One region of the Rhizobium sp. P1_E1 genome, then DNA from elsewhere that is predicted to be linked to it. Evidence: predicted binding sites of a transcription regulator. Region 1 holds the regulator's gene; the other holds the start of a gene.
What was found. The regulator LexA, encoded in region 1, represses DNA repair genes until DNA is damaged. The targets are predictions, from matches to a motif close to TGTTCNNNNTGTGTTCNG.
Positions count from the first base shown of each region.

Region 2: the regulator LexA is predicted to act here: its motif matches at 2,648-2,665, upstream of AC1D1Z_RS00075 (DNA recombination protein RmuC).

Region 1 covers NZ_JBFUAY010000013.1:21,347-32,597, reverse strand. Annotated here, with positions in the region: gene AC1D1Z_RS07780 (ComEC/Rec2 family competence protein) at 207-2,639, shown strand; gene lexA (transcriptional repressor LexA) at 2,620-3,339, opposite strand; gene AC1D1Z_RS07770 (VOC family protein) at 3,538-4,434, shown strand; gene kdsA (3-deoxy-8-phosphooctulonate synthase) at 4,431-5,276, shown strand; gene eno (phosphopyruvate hydratase) at 5,525-6,799, shown strand; gene AC1D1Z_RS07755 (FtsB family cell division protein) at 6,937-7,257, shown strand; gene pdhA (pyruvate dehydrogenase (acetyl-transferring) E1 component subunit alpha) at 7,403-8,449, shown strand; gene AC1D1Z_RS07745 (pyruvate dehydrogenase complex E1 component subunit beta) at 8,465-9,850, shown strand; gene AC1D1Z_RS07740 (pyruvate dehydrogenase complex dihydrolipoamide acetyltransferase) at 9,866-11,227, shown strand; gene AC1D1Z_RS07735 (SGNH/GDSL hydrolase family protein) at 11,247-11,251, shown strand, end outside.
Region 2 covers NZ_JBFUAY010000001.1:9,531-15,521, forward strand. Annotated here, with positions in the region: gene AC1D1Z_RS00060 (FitA-like ribbon-helix-helix domain-containing protein) at 1-47, opposite strand, end outside; gene def (peptide deformylase) at 112-627, opposite strand; gene AC1D1Z_RS00070 (methyl-accepting chemotaxis protein) at 996-2,492, opposite strand; gene AC1D1Z_RS00075 (DNA recombination protein RmuC) at 2,698-3,924, shown strand; gene AC1D1Z_RS00080 (ribokinase) at 4,005-4,904, shown strand; gene AC1D1Z_RS00085 (methyl-accepting chemotaxis protein) at 5,147-5,991, shown strand, end outside.

The sequences.
Region 1 (11,251 bases):
AATGCCAAGTTACCGTGATGGCATTTTGTGCATTGCAGTATCACCTTTTAGGCACTGCAGCGATGAGCCGCATGCATATCGGAAGCCGATGATTCGACTGCTCTTTTGGCTCTTTCAATTTTCCCTCACTTTTCAATCGATTATTCTTGCCGGATTTGATTGGCGGTTGCATTCTGCCTGTCGGGGCGAGTGACTTTGGGCAGCACATGCAGGAGTTGACGACAGTCGAATTGCGGCCGGAAGCAGGCGCCGGCCTTGCCGACTCCGCCGGTTTTTCTCCGGCTGTCGTGGTGACGCGGCCGCCAACGACGCAGTCGGCGACACCGTGGCGCCACCGGCTGCCGGCAGCAGCCTCGCAATCGCTGCGTGCCGGCATGCGCATGCTGGGCGAAGAGGCGGACCATGGCCGCCTGCTGCTGTTCTCACCGGTCTTCCTCGGCGCCGGCTCAGCCTTCTGGTTTCTAGCGGCATCGGACTTCCCGCTCATTGCATCGCTGCTCTGCCTGTTGGTGCTGACCGTCGCGGTTCTCATCGCCAGCCGCAGCCGGGCGGCTTTGCGGGCAACGCTGCTGGCGCTTGCACTTGTCGCCTGCGGCGTGGTCTCGGCGCAGCTCGAGAGCCGACGGGCTTCGACCGTGATCCTCGATTCATCAGTGACGACGACGGTGACCGGCCGTGTCGAGCGGCGCGAAGGCGATGGTCGCGGGCGGTGGCGCTATATTCTTGCCGTCACCGACACAGAGGCGCCGGAGGTGAAGCGGCCGCCGGGGCGCATAACCGCGATCGCCCGCGGCGCGGACGCGCCTTTCGAGATCGGTGATATCATAACCGGCAGAGCACGGCTGACGCCGCCAGCAGGTCCAGCGCTTCCTGAGCTCAACGACTTCTCCTTCGGTGCCTATTTCGATGGCATCGGCGCCAACGGCTTCTTCTACGGTGCGCCGACAAAGGTCGATTTGCAGGCAGGTCCGCAAGCGGCCAGATCGACGACGGAAGCGCTGCTCGAAGGTCTCTACCGGCTGCGCAGCGGTATCGGCGACCGCATAAGGTCGATCCTGCCCGGCGACACCGGCGCTTTTGCCGCTGCTCTGGTGACGGACGAGCGGCGCGCCATCTCGAATGAGACGACGGAGGCGCTGCGCCAGTCCGGTCTGGCTCATATCATCGCTATCTCCGGCCTCAATATGGCGCTGTCAGCCGGCATCTTCTTCGTCGGTTTCCGCATGCTGCTCAGCCTCTTTCCCGGTGTCGCCCAAGCCTATCCGACCAAGAAGATCGCCGCTGCCGGCGCGCTCATCGCCGTCACGGCCTATTTCCTGATCTCCGGCTTTGCCGTCTCGGCCGAACGCGCCTTCATCATGATGGCGATCATGTTGATTGCCGTCTTCTTCGACCGGCCGTCGATCAGCCTGCGCAATGTCGCTCTCTCGGCGCTCGTCATTCTCGCCATTTCACCGTCCGAGGTCTTGGGTCCGAGCTTCCAGATGTCCTTTGCCGCGACATTGGCGTTGGTATCTGGCTACCAGCTGTGGAAGGACCGGCGCGTCCGCGAAAACGCTTTCCTGAAGCTGCCGGTGTTTCGGCCCGTCGTTACGGTTGCGGGTTTCTTCGGCGGCGTCTTCCTGACCTCGCTGATCGGCGGCTTTTCCACCGCGCTGTTTTCGATCGAGCATTTTCATCGCCTGACTGCCTATGGCCTGCCGGCAAACCTCGCGACGATGCCGATCATCTCCTTCATCATCATGCCGGCCGGGTTGCTGGCGATGCTGCTCATGCCTTTCGGTCTGGACGTTTTGCCTTGGAAGGTCGTCGGATTCGGCCTCGATCTGGTGATCGCGATCGCAAAGACGGTGTCCGGCTGGGGTGGCGACATCGGCATCGGCCGCTTGCCCGCTTGGTATTTCGCGATAGCCGTCGCAGGCTTTCTGCTGCTGACGCTGCTCCGCACCCGGCTGCGCCATATCGGCACATCGATCATCGCGGTCTCGACGCTCGTCCTCTTGCTTCTGCCGGTTCCCCGGCCGCCGGATCTGGCGATTTCGGAGGATGGTGGTCTCGTCGCAATCGTCGAGGCGGGGGCCATGGCTTCCAACCGTGAAAGACCGCCGGATTTCATCTTCGACCAGTGGCAGAGAGCGCTGGTCCTGCCGACGCATCACCCGCCGAAGATGCTGGATGGTCCTGTTATTCCGCCGGAGGGAGAAGACCGCCGTGTCAGGCTTTCCCGCGATCAGCAGAACGAAGCAAGGTCGGCGATGCGGGCGGCTGCAGCGGCCGGTGAAGCAAACCGCTTTTCCTGCGTCAAGAAGGCCTGGTGCACATCAAGGCTTGGCAATGGTCACGTGGTTGCTGTCATCGACAATGCCGCCTATCTCGGTCCGGCATGCGACGCGGCCGATATCGTCGTGACGTCGGTCCGCCTGCGCTTCAACAACTGCCGCTCAGGGGCGACGCTCTTCACCGGCGAAACGCTGCGCAGGACCGGTTCCGTCGAGTTGCGCTTCGCCGACGCCGGCCTGGAGGTCGCAACCGCATTCGATGCATTGTCGCGGCCATGGATGCGGCATCGCGCCTATGACTGGCGCAGCAACAGTTTTGCCGAATCCAGACTGCCTGATGTCAGTGATAGCGGCGAATGAGGCCGACGAGCTTGCCCTGAACCTTGACGCGGTCCGGCCCGAAAATCCGGGTCTCGTAAGCCGGGTTGGCCGCCTCCAGCGCGATCGAGGCGCCTTTGCGGCGGAAGCGTTTGAGTGTCGCTTCTTCGTCGTCGACGAGAGCAACGACGATGTCACCAGGACTTGCTGTGCTGCCGTTGCGAATAATCACGGTGTCGCCGTCGAAGATGCCGGCGTCGATCATCGAATCGCCCTTGACCTCGAGCGCATAATGTTCACCGGAACCGAGCATGTCGGCCGGAACGACGATGTCGTGGGTGTTGTTCTGGATCGCCGAGATCGGAACACCGGCGGCGATACGGCCCATGACCGGCACGGAGACCGAGTTGCCGTTGTCGGCGACGGGTTTTGCGGGAGCAGGAGTGGCGACCGGCTGCGGCTTGCCAAGGCTGCCCTCGATGACGCTGGGCGAAAAGCCCCGCCGGGGCTGAATGCTGGGGCTGTAGGCCTCCGGAAGCTTGATAACCTCGAGCGCACGGGCGCGGTTCGGTAGGCGGCGAATGAAGCCACGTTCCTCGAGCGCCGTAATCAGCCGGTGAATCCCGGACTTGGAAGCGAGGTCCAGGGCATCCTTCATTTCGTCGAAAGATGGCGGAACGCCGGATTCCTTCATGCGCTCATGAATGAAAAGGAGAAGCTCCTGTTGTTTGCGCGTGAGCATCGACGTTGTGACCTCGTGATTGAAACAAATCCAGAACAGACACTATATGTTCCATATGTGTTCCGCAAGTAGCTAAATTTCCGTAAAACTTGGCGCCAACTCGTTGAGATTTTTATTTTCATTCGCCGGATTGGGACACATCTGTTGCATTGAGGGGCGCGCCATCGCACATCTCTTGCCGTTTCCAGGAGGGATATCATGAACGAGCGTTCCGCCAAGCCGCATCCGCTGGATCATGTGGTGCTGCCCGTCGTCAATATCGATCTGGCGCGCGAGAGGCTTGGCAAGCTCGGCTTCACCGTTGCCGCCGATGCACGCCATCCCTTCGGAACGGAAAACGCCTGCGTCTTTTTTGCCGACAAGACCTATCTGGAGCCGCTCGGGATTGCGAGTGTCGAGGAGAGCGAGGCCTCAGCGCGGCAAGGCAATGTCTTCACCGCCCGCAACCGGGCCTTCCGCTTCCGCTGCGGCGAGGAGGGGCTTTCGGGGCTTGCTTTCGGCAGTAAGGATGCCGGCATCGATCATCAGAACTTCGTCGGCAACGGATCGAGCGCCGGCGAGATGCTGCAGTTCACCCGGCCGATGACGATGCCGGACGGTTCCGAGAGCATCGCCGGCTTCAAGCTGGCTTTTGCCGGTGACCTGCGAGCGCCCGATCTCTTCCTTTTCAGCGTCGAACGCGTCAATCCGCTGCCGGCCGACCGCGGCGCGCTGGAGACGCATGCCAATGGCGTCACCGGCATTGCCGAGATCGCGCTCTGCGCGCCTGATGCTGCTGCTTTCGGGGCCTTCGTCGGCCTTGCCGTGGCGCAGGCGGCAGTCGAGAAAACCGGTTTTGGCGTCAATGTTGCTGCTTCGAACGCGAAAATCAGCCTGATGACGCCGGAAGGGCTAGAAGCCTATTTCGAGATCGCCGGATCATCCGCCGATCGCGGCCTGCGTGGCCGGGCAATCCTCTTCATTGTCGCCGATCTTGCCGTGACAGAAGCGCATTTGGCTGCTAACGGGGTGACATACACGCGCAAGAACAATCGCATTCTGGTGAAGCCCGCGCCCGGGCAGGGCACGCTCTTCGCCTTCGAGGAGACACGATGAGCACTGAGACGAATTCCGAAGTCAAGATCGGCGAAGGCCAAGGCCAGGTGACCTTTTCCAATACCGGCCGCCTGTCGCTGATTGCCGGTCCCTGCCAGATGGAGAGCCGCGACCACGCCTTCATGGTTGCCGGTACGCTGAAAGAGCTTTGCGCAAAGCTCGGCATCGGCCTCGTTTACAAGAGCTCCTTCGACAAGGCGAACCGCACCTCTCTTTCGGCTGAACGCGGCATCGGGATCGAAAAGGGCATGGAGGTCTTTGCCGACCTCAAGAAGGAATTCGGCTTTCCTGTCCTGACCGACGTTCATACCGCCGAGCAATGCGCGGAGGTGGCAAAGGTCGTCGACGTCCTGCAGATCCCGGCCTTCCTTTGCCGCCAGACCGACCTTCTCATCGCCGCCGCCAAGACCGGCCGCGTCGTCAATGTCAAGAAGGGCCAGTTCCTCGCTCCCTGGGATATGAAGAACGTCCTGAAGAAGCTCAACGCCAGCGGCAATCCGAACGTGCTGCTGTGCGAGCGTGGCGCCTCATTCGGCTATAATACGCTGGTTTCCGACATGCGCTCGCTGCCGATCATGGCGGCGATGGGCGCACCCGTTATCTTCGATGCCACCCATTCCGTTGCGCAGCCGGGCGGGCAGGGCGATTCCTCCGGCGGTCAGCGGGAATTCGTGGAAACACTGGCGCGCGCAGCAGTGGCTGCCGGTGTTGCCGGTGTCTTCGTCGAAACCCACCAGGACCCCGACAATGCACCTTCGGACGGCCCGAACATGGTCTATCTCAAGGACATGCCGCGGCTGCTTGAAAAGCTGCTTGCCTTCGATGCGGTCGCCAAGGCTTGACGTTCAACAGCCTGACATGATCGTGCTATAGGCATGTCGCGAAAAAGTGTGCAGCGGTTTTGCGACAACGACATGCGGAAAGCCAAAGACCTAAAGCGTGGCAAGCGAATCTGAAAGATCGCGACGCGCTTTAGGCGAGATCCAAACACTGGTTCGAAGGCTGGAAATTGCAGCATTGTAATTTGCACGCCTTCGACTAAGACAGGTTTCGAACCGACTTATCACCACCCACCGAGCAGGAAGAACCCATGACTGCAATCACCGATATCATCGCCCGCGAGATTCTCGATAGCCGTGGCAACCCCACCGTCGAAGTCGATGTCTATCTCGAAGATGGCAGCATGGGCCGCGCGGCCGTTCCCTCGGGCGCCTCGACGGGCGCGCATGAGGCGGTCGAACTGCGCGATGGCGGCAAGCGCTACCTCGGCAAGGGTGTCGAAAAGGCGGTGGAAGCCGCCAACACCGAGATCTTCGACGCGATCGGTGGCATCGACGCCGAAAACCAGATCCAGATCGACAATATCATGATCGAGCTGGACGGCACGCCGAACAAGTCGCGCCTCGGCGCCAACGCCATCCTCGGCGTGTCGCTCGCCGTCGCCAAGGCTGCTGCCCAGGCGTCCGGCCTGCCGCTCTACCGTTATGTCGGCGGCGCTTCCGCCAGCCTGCTGCCGGTGCCGATGATGAACATCATCAACGGCGGCGCCCACGCCGACAATCCGATCGATTTCCAAGAGTTCATGATCCTGCCGGTCGGCGCCGATTCGATCGCCGAAGCCGTGCGCATGGGTTCGGAAGTCTTCCATACGCTGCGCAAGGAACTTGCCGCGCAGGGCCATAACACCAATGTCGGCGACGAAGGCGGTTTCGCACCGGGTCTGAAGAGTGCTTCGGAAGCTCTCGACTTCATCATGAAGTCGGTCGAGAAAGCCGGCTACAAGCCGGGCGAGGACATCTACCTCGGCCTCGACTGCGCCTCGACCGAATTCTTCAAGGACGGCAAATACGTTCTCGAAGGGGAAGGCCGCACGCTGGAATCGGGCGCCATGGCCGAATATCTGGCTGAGCTCGCCGCCAAGTATCCGATCATCTCGATCGAGGACGGCATGGCCGAAGACGATTGGGACGGCTGGAAGACGCTGACTGACCTGACCGGCAAGAAGACCCAGCTCGTCGGCGACGATCTCTTCGTTACCAACTCCGCCCGTCTTCGCGACGGCATCCGCATGGGCGTCGCCAACTCGATCCTCGTCAAGGTCAACCAGATCGGCTCGCTGACGGAAACGCTCGATGCCGTCAACACGGCGCACAAGGCGGCCTATACCGCCGTCATGTCGCACCGCTCCGGCGAGACCGAAGATTCGACCATCGCCGATCTCGCGGTCGCCACCAACTGCGGTCAGATCAAGACCGGCTCGCTGTCGCGTTCCGACCGTCTTGCCAAGTACAACCAGCTGATCCGCATCGAAGAGGGCCTCGGCCCGCAGGCCCAGTATGCCGGCCGCTCGATCATTCGCGGCTGATCGGATCTGATGTTCAATGGCTTGACCCGCGCCTTCCCGGCGCGGGTTTTTTGTTGCGCGGATTTTAGAGTCAACGAACGGTTAATCTCTGCGCGTTAGATTGAACGAATTGGTAATGCGTTCAAGAGCATGCGTGTATGTGGACAAAGCATCATAAGAAGAGAAAGATCGGTCGCTTCGTCATTCCGGCCATGACGGTCGCCTTCCTCTCCTATTTCGGTTATCATTGCATCCATGGCGATTACGGCCTGCGCGCAACGGAGACGTTCGAGCATCAGCGTGTCGCGCGTGAAAAAGAGCTTGCAGTCTTGAAGGCGAAGCGCGAACATCTGGAAAATCAGGTCGCGCTCCTCAGTGACGGCTCGCTCGACAAGGATATGTTGGACGAAAAAGCGCGTTATCAGCTCAACATGTCGCGCGCGGACGAGATCGTCATATTCAACCATTATTCCAATTAACCGAAAACAGGTTAATTGGAATTTTCATAGTTCTTCCAATAATTTAGCAGCGAATACGAGCCATGCAATTATGGCATTGCTGTGGTCATATTTCTTCCCTATGGTACGCCCCACCAAGAAACGACAAACCCATAGGGAGGGTTGAATGGCGCCGCGAAAGACCGCGACCGTTTCCAGCCGCAAAACTGCAGCAAAACCGGCAGCCAAAGCATCGAATGGAGGCCCTGTAGCCGACTTCGATCGCAATGAAGAGCTCAAGGCCTATCGCGAGATGCTGTTGATCCGTCGCTTCGAGGAGAAGGCCGGCCAGCTTTACGGCATGGGCTTCATCGGCGGCTTTTGTCACCTCTACATCGGTCAGGAAGCTGTCGTCGTCGGCATGCAGATGGCGCAGAAGGAAGGCGACCAGGTCATCACCGCCTATCGCGATCACGGCCATATGCTGGCAACCGGCATGGAAGCACGCGGCGTCATGGCGGAACTGACCGGGCGTCGCAGCGGCTATTCCCACGGCAAGGGCGGCTCGATGCACATGTTCTCGAAAGAGAAGCATTTCTACGGCGGTCATGGCATCGTCGGTGCCCAGGTCTCGCTCGGAACGGGTCTTGCCTTCGCAAACCGCTACCGCGGCAACGACAATGTCTCCATCGCCTATTTCGGCGACGGCGCCGCCAACCAGGGCCAGGTCTACGAGAGCTTCAACATGGCTGCTCTCTGGAAGCTGCCGATCGTCTATATCGTTGAGAACAACCGTTACGCCATGGGGACGTCGACCGCGCGCGCCACTGCGCAGTCGAACTACTCGCTTCGTGGATCCGGCTTCGGCATCCCCGGCATTCAGGTCGACGGCATGGACGTCCGCGCCGTCAAGGCTGCGGCCGACGAGGCGCTCGAACATTGCCGTTCCGGCAAGGGCCCGATCATTCTCGAAATGCTGACCTATCGTTATCGCGGTCACTCCATGTCCGACCCGGCGAAATATCGCTCCAAGGACGAAGTGCAGAAGATGCGCTCCGAGCATGACCCGATCGAACAGGTCAAGGCTCGCCTCGTCGAAAAGGGCTGGGCTTCCGAAGACGATCTGAAGGCGATCGACAAGGATGTCCGCGATATCGTCGCTGACAGTGCCGATTTCGCCCAGGCCGATCCGGAGCCGGATGCATCCGAGCTCTATACCGACATTCTGCTCTAATCGGGGAGGGAACCCATGCCTATCGATATCCTCATGCCCGCCCTCTCTCCGACCATGGAAGAAGGCACACTGTCCAAATGGCTGAAGCAGGAAGGTGACAAGGTCACCTCCGGCGACGTGATTGCCGAAATCGAAACCGACAAGGCGACGATGGAAGTCGAAGCCGTCGATGAAGGGATCATCGGCAAGCTGCTCGTCGATGCCGGCACTGAAGGCGTCAAGGTCAATACCAAGATCGCTGTTTTGCTGCAGGACGGCGAATCCGCTTCGGACATTTCCGCCGCCAAGCCCGCCGCCGCGGCAGCGCCCGCGGTTGCCCAGGAAGAGAAGCCGACCAACACCGGTTCCGCCTCCGCGCCGCTTCCGGCCGAGCCGAAGGCTGTCGTTCCGAACGACCCCGAAATCCCGGCCGGCACTGAAATGGTGTCGACGACCGTGCGCGAAGCGCTCCGCGACGCCATGGCTGAAGAAATGCGCGCCGACGAAAACGTCTTCGTCATGGGCGAGGAAGTCGCCGAATACCAGGGCGCTTACAAGGTCACGCAGGGGCTGCTGCAGGAATTCGGCCCCCGCCGCGTCGTCGATACGCCGATCACCGAGCATGGCTTTGCCGGCGTCGGCGTCGGTGCCGCAATGGCCGGCCTTCGCCCGATCGTCGAATTCATGACCTTCAACTTCGCCATGCAGGCGATCGACCACATCATCAACTCCGCCGCCAAGACGCTCTATATGTCCGGCGGCCAGATGGGTGCTCCGATCGTCTTCCGCGGCCCGAATGGTGCTGCGGCTCGCGTCGGCGCCCAGCACAGCCAGGATTATGCAGCCTGGTACAGCGCCATTCCCGGCCTGAAGGTCGTCATGCCCTATACGGCATCCGACGCCAAAGGCCTGCTGAAGGCTGCGATCCGCGATCCGAACCCGGTCATCTTCCTCGAAAACGAAATTCTCTATGGCCAGCACTTCGACGTGCCGAAGCTCGACAATTTCGTCCTGCCGATCGGTAAGGCCCGCATCCATCGTCCGGGCAAGGACGTCACTGTGGTCTCCTTCGGCATCGGCATGAGTTATGCGACCAAGGCTGTCGCCGAACTCGAGAAGATCGGCATCGACGTCGAACTGATTGACCTTCGCACCATCCGCCCGATGGACCTGCCGACTGTCATCGAATCGGTGAAGAAGACTGGCCGTCTGGTCACCGTCGAGGAAGGTTATCCGCAGTCCTCCGTCGGCACCGAAATCGCCACCCGCGTCATGCAGCAGGCCTTCGACTATCTCGATGCGCCGATCCTGACGATCGCAGGCAAGGACGTTCCGATGCCTTACGCCGCCAATCTCGAAAAGCTTGCCCTTCCGAACGTCGGCGAAGTGGTCGATGCGGTGAAGGCTGTTTGCTACAAATAAGGGGAGGGTGTTTCGATGCCGATCAATATCACGATGCCCGCCCTCTCTCCGACCATGGAGGAAGGCAATCTTTCCAAATGGTTGGTCAAGGAAGGCGACAAGGTCAAGTCTGGCGATGTGATCGCCGAGATCGAGACCGACAAGGCGACGATGGAAGTCGAAGCCGTCGATGAAGGCACGGTCGCCAAGCTCGTCGTTGCTGCCGGCACCGAAGGCGTCAAGGTCAATGCGTTGATCGCGGTTCTCGCCGCCGATGGCGAGGATGTCTCCGCTGCCGCAAGCAGTGCGGGTTCCGCCGCTCCGGCGCCGAAGGCTGACGGCGCAGCCGCGCCGAAGGCCGAGGCTGCGCCAGCTCCGGCCCAGTCCACTCCGGCTGCGGCACCTGTAACCACCGCCGCACCCGCCTCGGTTTCATCCGATGGCAGCCGCACCTTCTCTTCGCCGCTTGCCCGCAGGCTAGCCAAGGAAGCCGGTATCGACCTTTCGGCAGTCGCAGGCTCCGGCCCGCACGGCCGCGTCGTCAAGAGCGACATCGAAGCCGCCGTTGCCGGCGGTGGCGCCAAGGCTGCTGCTGCGCCCGTATCCGCTGCTGCCCCGCAGGCTGCCGCGCCGGCTCCGGCCGCCGCTGCACCGAAGGGCGCGTCCGAAGAAGCCGTGCTCAAGCTCTTCGAACCGGGCTCTTACGAGCTCGTGCCGCATGACGGCATGCGCAAGACGATCGCCAGGCGACTGGTCGAATCCAAGCAGACGATCCCGCATTTCTACGTCAGCGTCGATTGCGAGCTCGATGCGTTGCTGGCGCTGCGCGCCCAGCTGAACGATGCGGCTCCGCGCAAGGACAACGCTCCGGCCTACAAGCTCTCGGTCAACGACATGGTCATCAAGGCCATGGCGCTGGCGCTGCGCGACGTTCCGGATGCCAACGTCTCCTGGACCGACAGCAACATGGTCAAGCACAAGCACGCCGATGTCGGCGTCGCCGTCTCGATCCCCGGCGGCCTGATCACCCCGATCATCCGCAAGGCCGAGGAAAAGACCCTGTCGACGATCTCCAACGAGATGCGCGATCTCGGCAAGCGGGCCAAGGATCGCAAGCTGAAGCCTGAGGAATATCAGGGCGGCACCAGTTCGGTCTCGAACATGGGCATGATGGGCGTGAAGAACTTCGCAGCCGTCGTCAACCCGCCGCATGCGACGATCCTCGCGGTCGGCGCCGGCGAACAGCGGGTCGTCGTCAAGAAGGGCGAAATGACGATTGCCACCGTGATGTCCGTCACGCTCTCGACCGACCATCGCTGCGTCGACGGCGCGCTCGGCGCCGAGTTGCTCCAGGCCTTCAAGGGCTACATCGAGAACCCGATGGGCATGCTTGTCTGATAGCGGCGCGGAGGCGGAAATGAC
Region 2 (5,991 bases), on a different contig from region 1:
TGCAGCTTCATTGCATCCGGAACATCTCGAATAAGCAGGTCACCCATTCGGCACCTCCATCATGATATCGGTGATATCATAGTGTCTCGCCGGTGAATTTTCAACGCAGCGTCACAGCGCCTTTGACTTTGCCGCCTTGGTGAATTTCTTGATGACCATCTCCCGCTTCAGCCGCGAGATATAATCGATGAAGAGCACGCCGTTCAGGTGGTCGATCTCGTGCTGCAGGCAGGTGGCGAGCAGTCCGTCGGCTTCCACTGTCTGTTCCTTGCCGTTCAGGTCGAGATATTTGACCGAGACGACAGCCGGGCGCTCGACCTCGGCATAATAATCCGGAATCGAAAGACAGCCTTCCTCATAAACGGAGTGCTCGTCGGAGGATTTGACGATCTCAGGATTGATGAAGACCTGCGGCTGCTTTTCCTCGCCCTCGCGCGAGATGTCGATGACGAGCATGCGACGCGGCACGCCGATCTGGATGGCGGCAAGGCCGATGCCCGGCGCGTCGTACATGGTTTCGAGCATATCGTCGGCAAGACGCTGCAGGTCGGAGTCCACCCGCTCGATCGGCTTGGACAGCTGGCGGAGAACGGGATCGGGAAGAATGATGAGTGGCTTGATGGTCATGGCGTTCCCATAACCCATCTTTTCCGACTATGGAATTATCCGGCAGGCGGGGAATACGCTTTTTTGCATCCCCGCCTGGAATTTCGCCATAGAGCCTTTCCTGGTCAGATTGAATCATTCTGTTGGCTCAAACGGAGTCGGATGGTCGACCGGCCGGCGCGCGTCGTAGCCAAGCTCTACGGCCAAGCCGGCCGGTCGATCAGCCGGCCCGTTTCAGCCAACCCGAAGGGCCGGGCATCTTTCCGCCAGGATCAAAGGCGATCGGCTCGGACGTACCAAGAGGTATGCCCGTCGCCAATCGCCTTTGCCCTGACGAAAACCTGCTCCGGCAGAATGCTGCAATCTGACCAGGAAAGGCTCTATTCGCCTCAGGCCGCCCGGCGGGCAGCACTGACGGAATGGCCTTCCGGCCGGGCGCGGAAGCGCCGCAGCAGCTCGATCAGGGTTTCCACCTCGTCCTTGAGGCGGCGCGTTTCCGCCGAAGACTGTTCGACCATGTCCGAATTCTGCTGGGTGATCGCACCCATGTTGCGGACGGCGACGCTGACCTCGTTGACGCCGGTCGCCTGATCGCGGGCGGCGGCGGCGATATCGGCGACGAAACGGTTGATGATGTCGATGCGGCTGATCATGTCGTTCAGCGCTTCGCCGGTGCTGGAGACGATGCCGACGCCCTGATTGACCTGGGTCGAGCTCTGCGAGATCAGGTTCTTGATCTCCTTGGCCGCTTCCGCGGTGCGCTGGGCGAGCTGGCGGACTTCCTGGGCGACGACGGCAAAACCCTTGCCGGCATCGCCGGCGCGCGCCGCCTCAACGCCAGCGTTCAGCGCCAGCAGATTAGTCTGGAAGGCGATCTCATCGATAACGCCGATGATCTTGGAGATCCCGGTCGAGGATTTCTCGATGCCGGCCATCGCCGAGACGGCGCTGGTGACGAGTTCGCCCGAGTTCTTCGCCTTCTCTTGCGTCTCACGCACGGCGTCCGAAGCCTTCTCGGCATTGGCCGCCGTCTGACCGACGCTGACGGACAGCTGCTGCAGGGCGGCCGAACTCTCCTCGACGCCTGCCGCTTGCTGGGCAGTGCGCAGCGCCAGATCGTTGGTTGCATTGGAAATGACGTCGGCGCCGCTCATGATATGACCAGAAGTCTCGCGCACGGAGGCGAAGGACTGGCGAAGGGCGCTGACGGCGCGGTTGTAGTCCTCGGCCATCTGCCGGAAATTGCCCGGCAGGTCGGACGGCAGGGTGGCTTCGAGATCGCCGTTCGACAGCGCTTCCAGACCGAGGCGCAGCTGCTCCAACGCGATCGCCTGATCGGATTCGGCCTGGGCACGCTCTTCTTCCAAGGCGCGGCGCTTGGCTTCGAGCGTCTCGAGATAGACCGAGATGGAATAGTCCATGTCCAGCATACCGGCCTTGATGACGGCCGACAGCTTCTCGGCCAATGCCTTGCCCTCTCGGCGCGCAAAGATCGACGGCCACTGCTTCTCCATGATGCCCTTGACGAGCTCGGACATGACGATGGCATAACCGCCAATATACCAGCGCGGCTCCAGCCCGATGCGGGCGTGCGTCCGGCCGACCGCGGTCACGCCGTTGACATAGCTCTCGTCGAACGCGCCGCCGGCGAGATTGGCCCAATGATCCTGCTGGCGCTTCTTGGCATGGCCGACATGGTTCTTATCGGCGAAGAAGCCTGCGACAGCCGGGGTCTTAGCGATCTTGGCGTAGAATTTATCGAGGGCACCGCCGATCAGCTCCGATATGACCGGGCGCAGATCCCGCATGGACTTGCGCGCTGCCTCATCCAGTTCGATGAAATCGAGGCGCTGCCTGAGGGCGTTTTCGGTCTGCTGGGCGGTCATGGGGATCTCTGTACTTGGCGCGACGCGCGCGGGAAGGAATTTCTGCGCGCAGGTTTTGGCCAATATGGTTGAGCAATCGTTAAATCGGACGGCGATTTCTTCTCTCCGAGCGAGGAAGAGCGATGGCTTGCGAGGATATTGGGGGCCGCCCATTCCGTTCACGTTTTGATCTATATATTGCCGTTTCTTCTGTTATGCTCGCGGCATGACCATCCATTCCGAATCGCTCGCCCTTTCCCTTGCCTCGATCAACCCGGCCATGCTGGCGCTCATCGGCGGAGGTCTCGCCGCCCTCGCCCTGCTGGTGGTCGTGCTTCTCCTGCGCAGTGCCAGCCTTCGCCGCGAGCAGGCGGAGGAAGCGAGCTTTCGCGCTGAGGAAAACGAAGCGCGGATGGCAGAACTTTTGAAGATCCAGGCGGAGATGCAGGGCCGCATCGCTGTCATGACCGAGGTCTTCGGCGCGCGGCAGAGCGAACTCAACCAGACGATCAGCCAACGCCTCGACGGCATGTCGCAGCGCGTCAGCTCGACAATCACCGAGCAGACGAAATCGACGCATGAGAACCTGCAGCGGCTGCAGGAGCGGCTGGCGGTCATCGATGCCGCACAGAACAATATCCAGACGCTCGCCAAAGATGTCGTCGGGCTGCAGGCCATTCTGTCCAACAAGCAGACGCGCGGCGCCTTCGGTCAGTCCAGGATGGAAACGATCGTCGCCGACGGCCTGCCGATGGGCGCCTACGCCTTCCAGCAGACGCTGTCCAACGGTTCGCGGCCGGACTGCACGATCCGCATGCCGAACGGCGCGCCGCCGCTGGTGATCGACGCAAAATTTCCGCTCGAAGCCTGGAACGCGATCCGCGACGCCGGCAGCCCCGAGGCCGGCAAGATCGCCGGCCAGCAATTCCGCCGCGACATGGAGGTCCATATAAGGGACATTTCCGAGAAATATCTGATCCAGGGCGAAACCCAGGATACGGCCTTTCTCTTCGTGCCGTCCGAATCGATCTTCGCCGAGATCCACGAGCACTTCGAACCGGTGGTGCAGAAGGCGCACCGCGCGCGTATCGTCATCGTCTCGCCGTCGCTGCTGATGCTGTCGATCCAGGTCATCCAGGCCGTGCTCAAGGATCAGCGCATGCGGGCGCAGGCGCATCTGATCCAGGGCGAGGTGGCGATCCTGATGGACGATCTCAGCCGCCTCGACGAGCGGGTGCGCAAGCTGCAGGGCCATTTCGCCATGGCGCAGAAGGATATCGACATGGTGGTCACGTCAGCCGACAAGCTCACCAGGCGCGGCGCCAAGATCGAAGCGCTGGAATTCGAGGCGGGTGGCAGCGATGCAAAACCCGCCCGCGACAGCGAAGCCGCGGCTAAATCGGTGGAAAGCCGCACCGGTCTTCTGAAGCTCCGGGTGGTTGACGAAGAGTGACCGCTTCGGGCAGTGTCTCGCCCGCATGAAACAGTTGGAGCATGATTTCATTTGCAGGCTCCAGAAGACGGGACACATTCATGATCACAGTTTTCGGGTCCATCAACATGGATCTCATCGCCACGACCGAGCGCCTGCCGAAGCCCGGCGAGACGGTGGCCGGCAACGGCTTTGCCACGGCCGCCGGCGGCAAGGGCGCCAACCAGGCGCTGGCGGCCCGGCGCGCCGGCCGCTACGTGCATATGGCCGGCGCCGTCGGCAAGGATGCTTTCGCTGCGGAGGCGCTGGCCCTGCTCGATGATGCAGGCACCGACCTTTCTCTGATCAAACATGTCGATGGCCCCACAGGCACGGCGCTGATCCTTGTCGGCGGCGACGGCGAAAACATGATTGCCGTCGTTCCCGGCGCCAATGGCCAGGTCACGCCCACCGATGCCGAGACGGCGATCGGCCGCATGAACGAAGGCGATATCCTGATGCTGCAGCTCGAAGTGCCGGCTGCTGCCGTCGAGCGCGCGCTGTCGGCCGCCCGCGCCAAGGGCGTCACCAGCATCCTCAACCTCGCGCCGCTGATCCCCGATGCCCCGCGTCTCGGCCGGCTCGCCGATATCGTCATTGCCAACGAGACCGAATTCGAGCGGCTTGCCGGACAGGAAGGCATGGACGCCGCAGCGCGTGAGGCAGCCCTTGTGCGCCTACACGCGGAGACGGGCCAGACGCTGATCGTAACGCTCGGCGGCGATGGGGTCATCGCGATTCGCGACGGGGCGATTTCAAGGGCGCAAGGTCTCAAGATCGAACCTGTCGATACGGTCGGCGCCGGAGACACTTTCTGCGGTTATTTCGCCGCGAGCCTCGACGACGGCCTCGATTTTGTCTCGGCGCTGCGCCGCGCGGCGGTTGCCGGTTCGCTCGCCTGCCTCAAGGCCGGGGCGCAACCGTCGATCCCTTTGAGCGAGGAAGTCGCAGACAGGATATAGCCGCGTCTCTTTGCGAAGCCGCCGGCAAAACTCCCTGTAATTCAGGGCGTTCCGGCGATTTTCATGGCCCCGATCGATAGAGTTTCATTTAAATTTAAGAGATTTCCGGCGATGTTCCTCGTGGTCGCCGGCGCCTCCCGCCTTTCGGATTCCGGACTTCCAAGCGGCTGCCCCATGATGGGGCGAGCCTTTGCTCCTGTGCCGGAGAATGCCCGTTCGGCGCATCCTTGCCCGAGGACCCCATGTTCATTTTTCGAATGAAATCGCTTGCCGCGAAACTCATCGTCATCACCGGCATCGCCATCGCGCTTGTTCTCATCGTTTCGAACTTTTTCCTCATCGGCCAGACCCGGGATCGCGTCCAGACGCTGACGATGGATCAGGCCAACCTCGAGGCAAAGTCGATCGCCAATGAAATCGCCGCCAATGTCGGCGAACTCGCCAGCGCCGCACGCACCATGTCGGGCGTCATCGGCCGCGGCCATGAAGGCAAATCGCTCGATCGCAAGGGCATGATCAATGTGTTGAAGGCCAATCTCGAGCAGAACGCCTTCGCCTTCGGCAGCTGGTTCTGCGAGCAGCTCGGCGCGCTTGACGGCAAAACCACCGAGATCGCCAACAATAATGACGAAGGCACCAACAAGAACGGCGCCTTCACGCCCTACTGGTCGAAGACCAAGGACGGTGGCATTCAATATTCGACCTTCGATAATGATTATACCGCCGCATGGTGGAAGCTTGCCGCCGACAGCGGCAAGGGCGCGATCACCACGCCCTATATGGCCGAGGGAACAGATGTGCCGACGCTGCTGACCTCGATTGCCTATCCGGTCATGTCTGATGGTAAGATGATCGGCGTCGGCGGCGTCGACATTTCGCTGAAGTCGCTGACCGACAAGCTGCAGGCGCTGCATCCTTTCGGTTCGGGCCGCGTCACGCTGTTGTCGCAGGCCGGCAACTGGATCGTCGCGCCGATCCCCGACCTGATGACCAAGGAATATGACGGCGAGGGCGCCGACATCGTCAAGACGGCGCTGTCCAGCAAGCAGCCCGGTCTCGTCAGGAACCTCGCCTATGACGGCCTCGA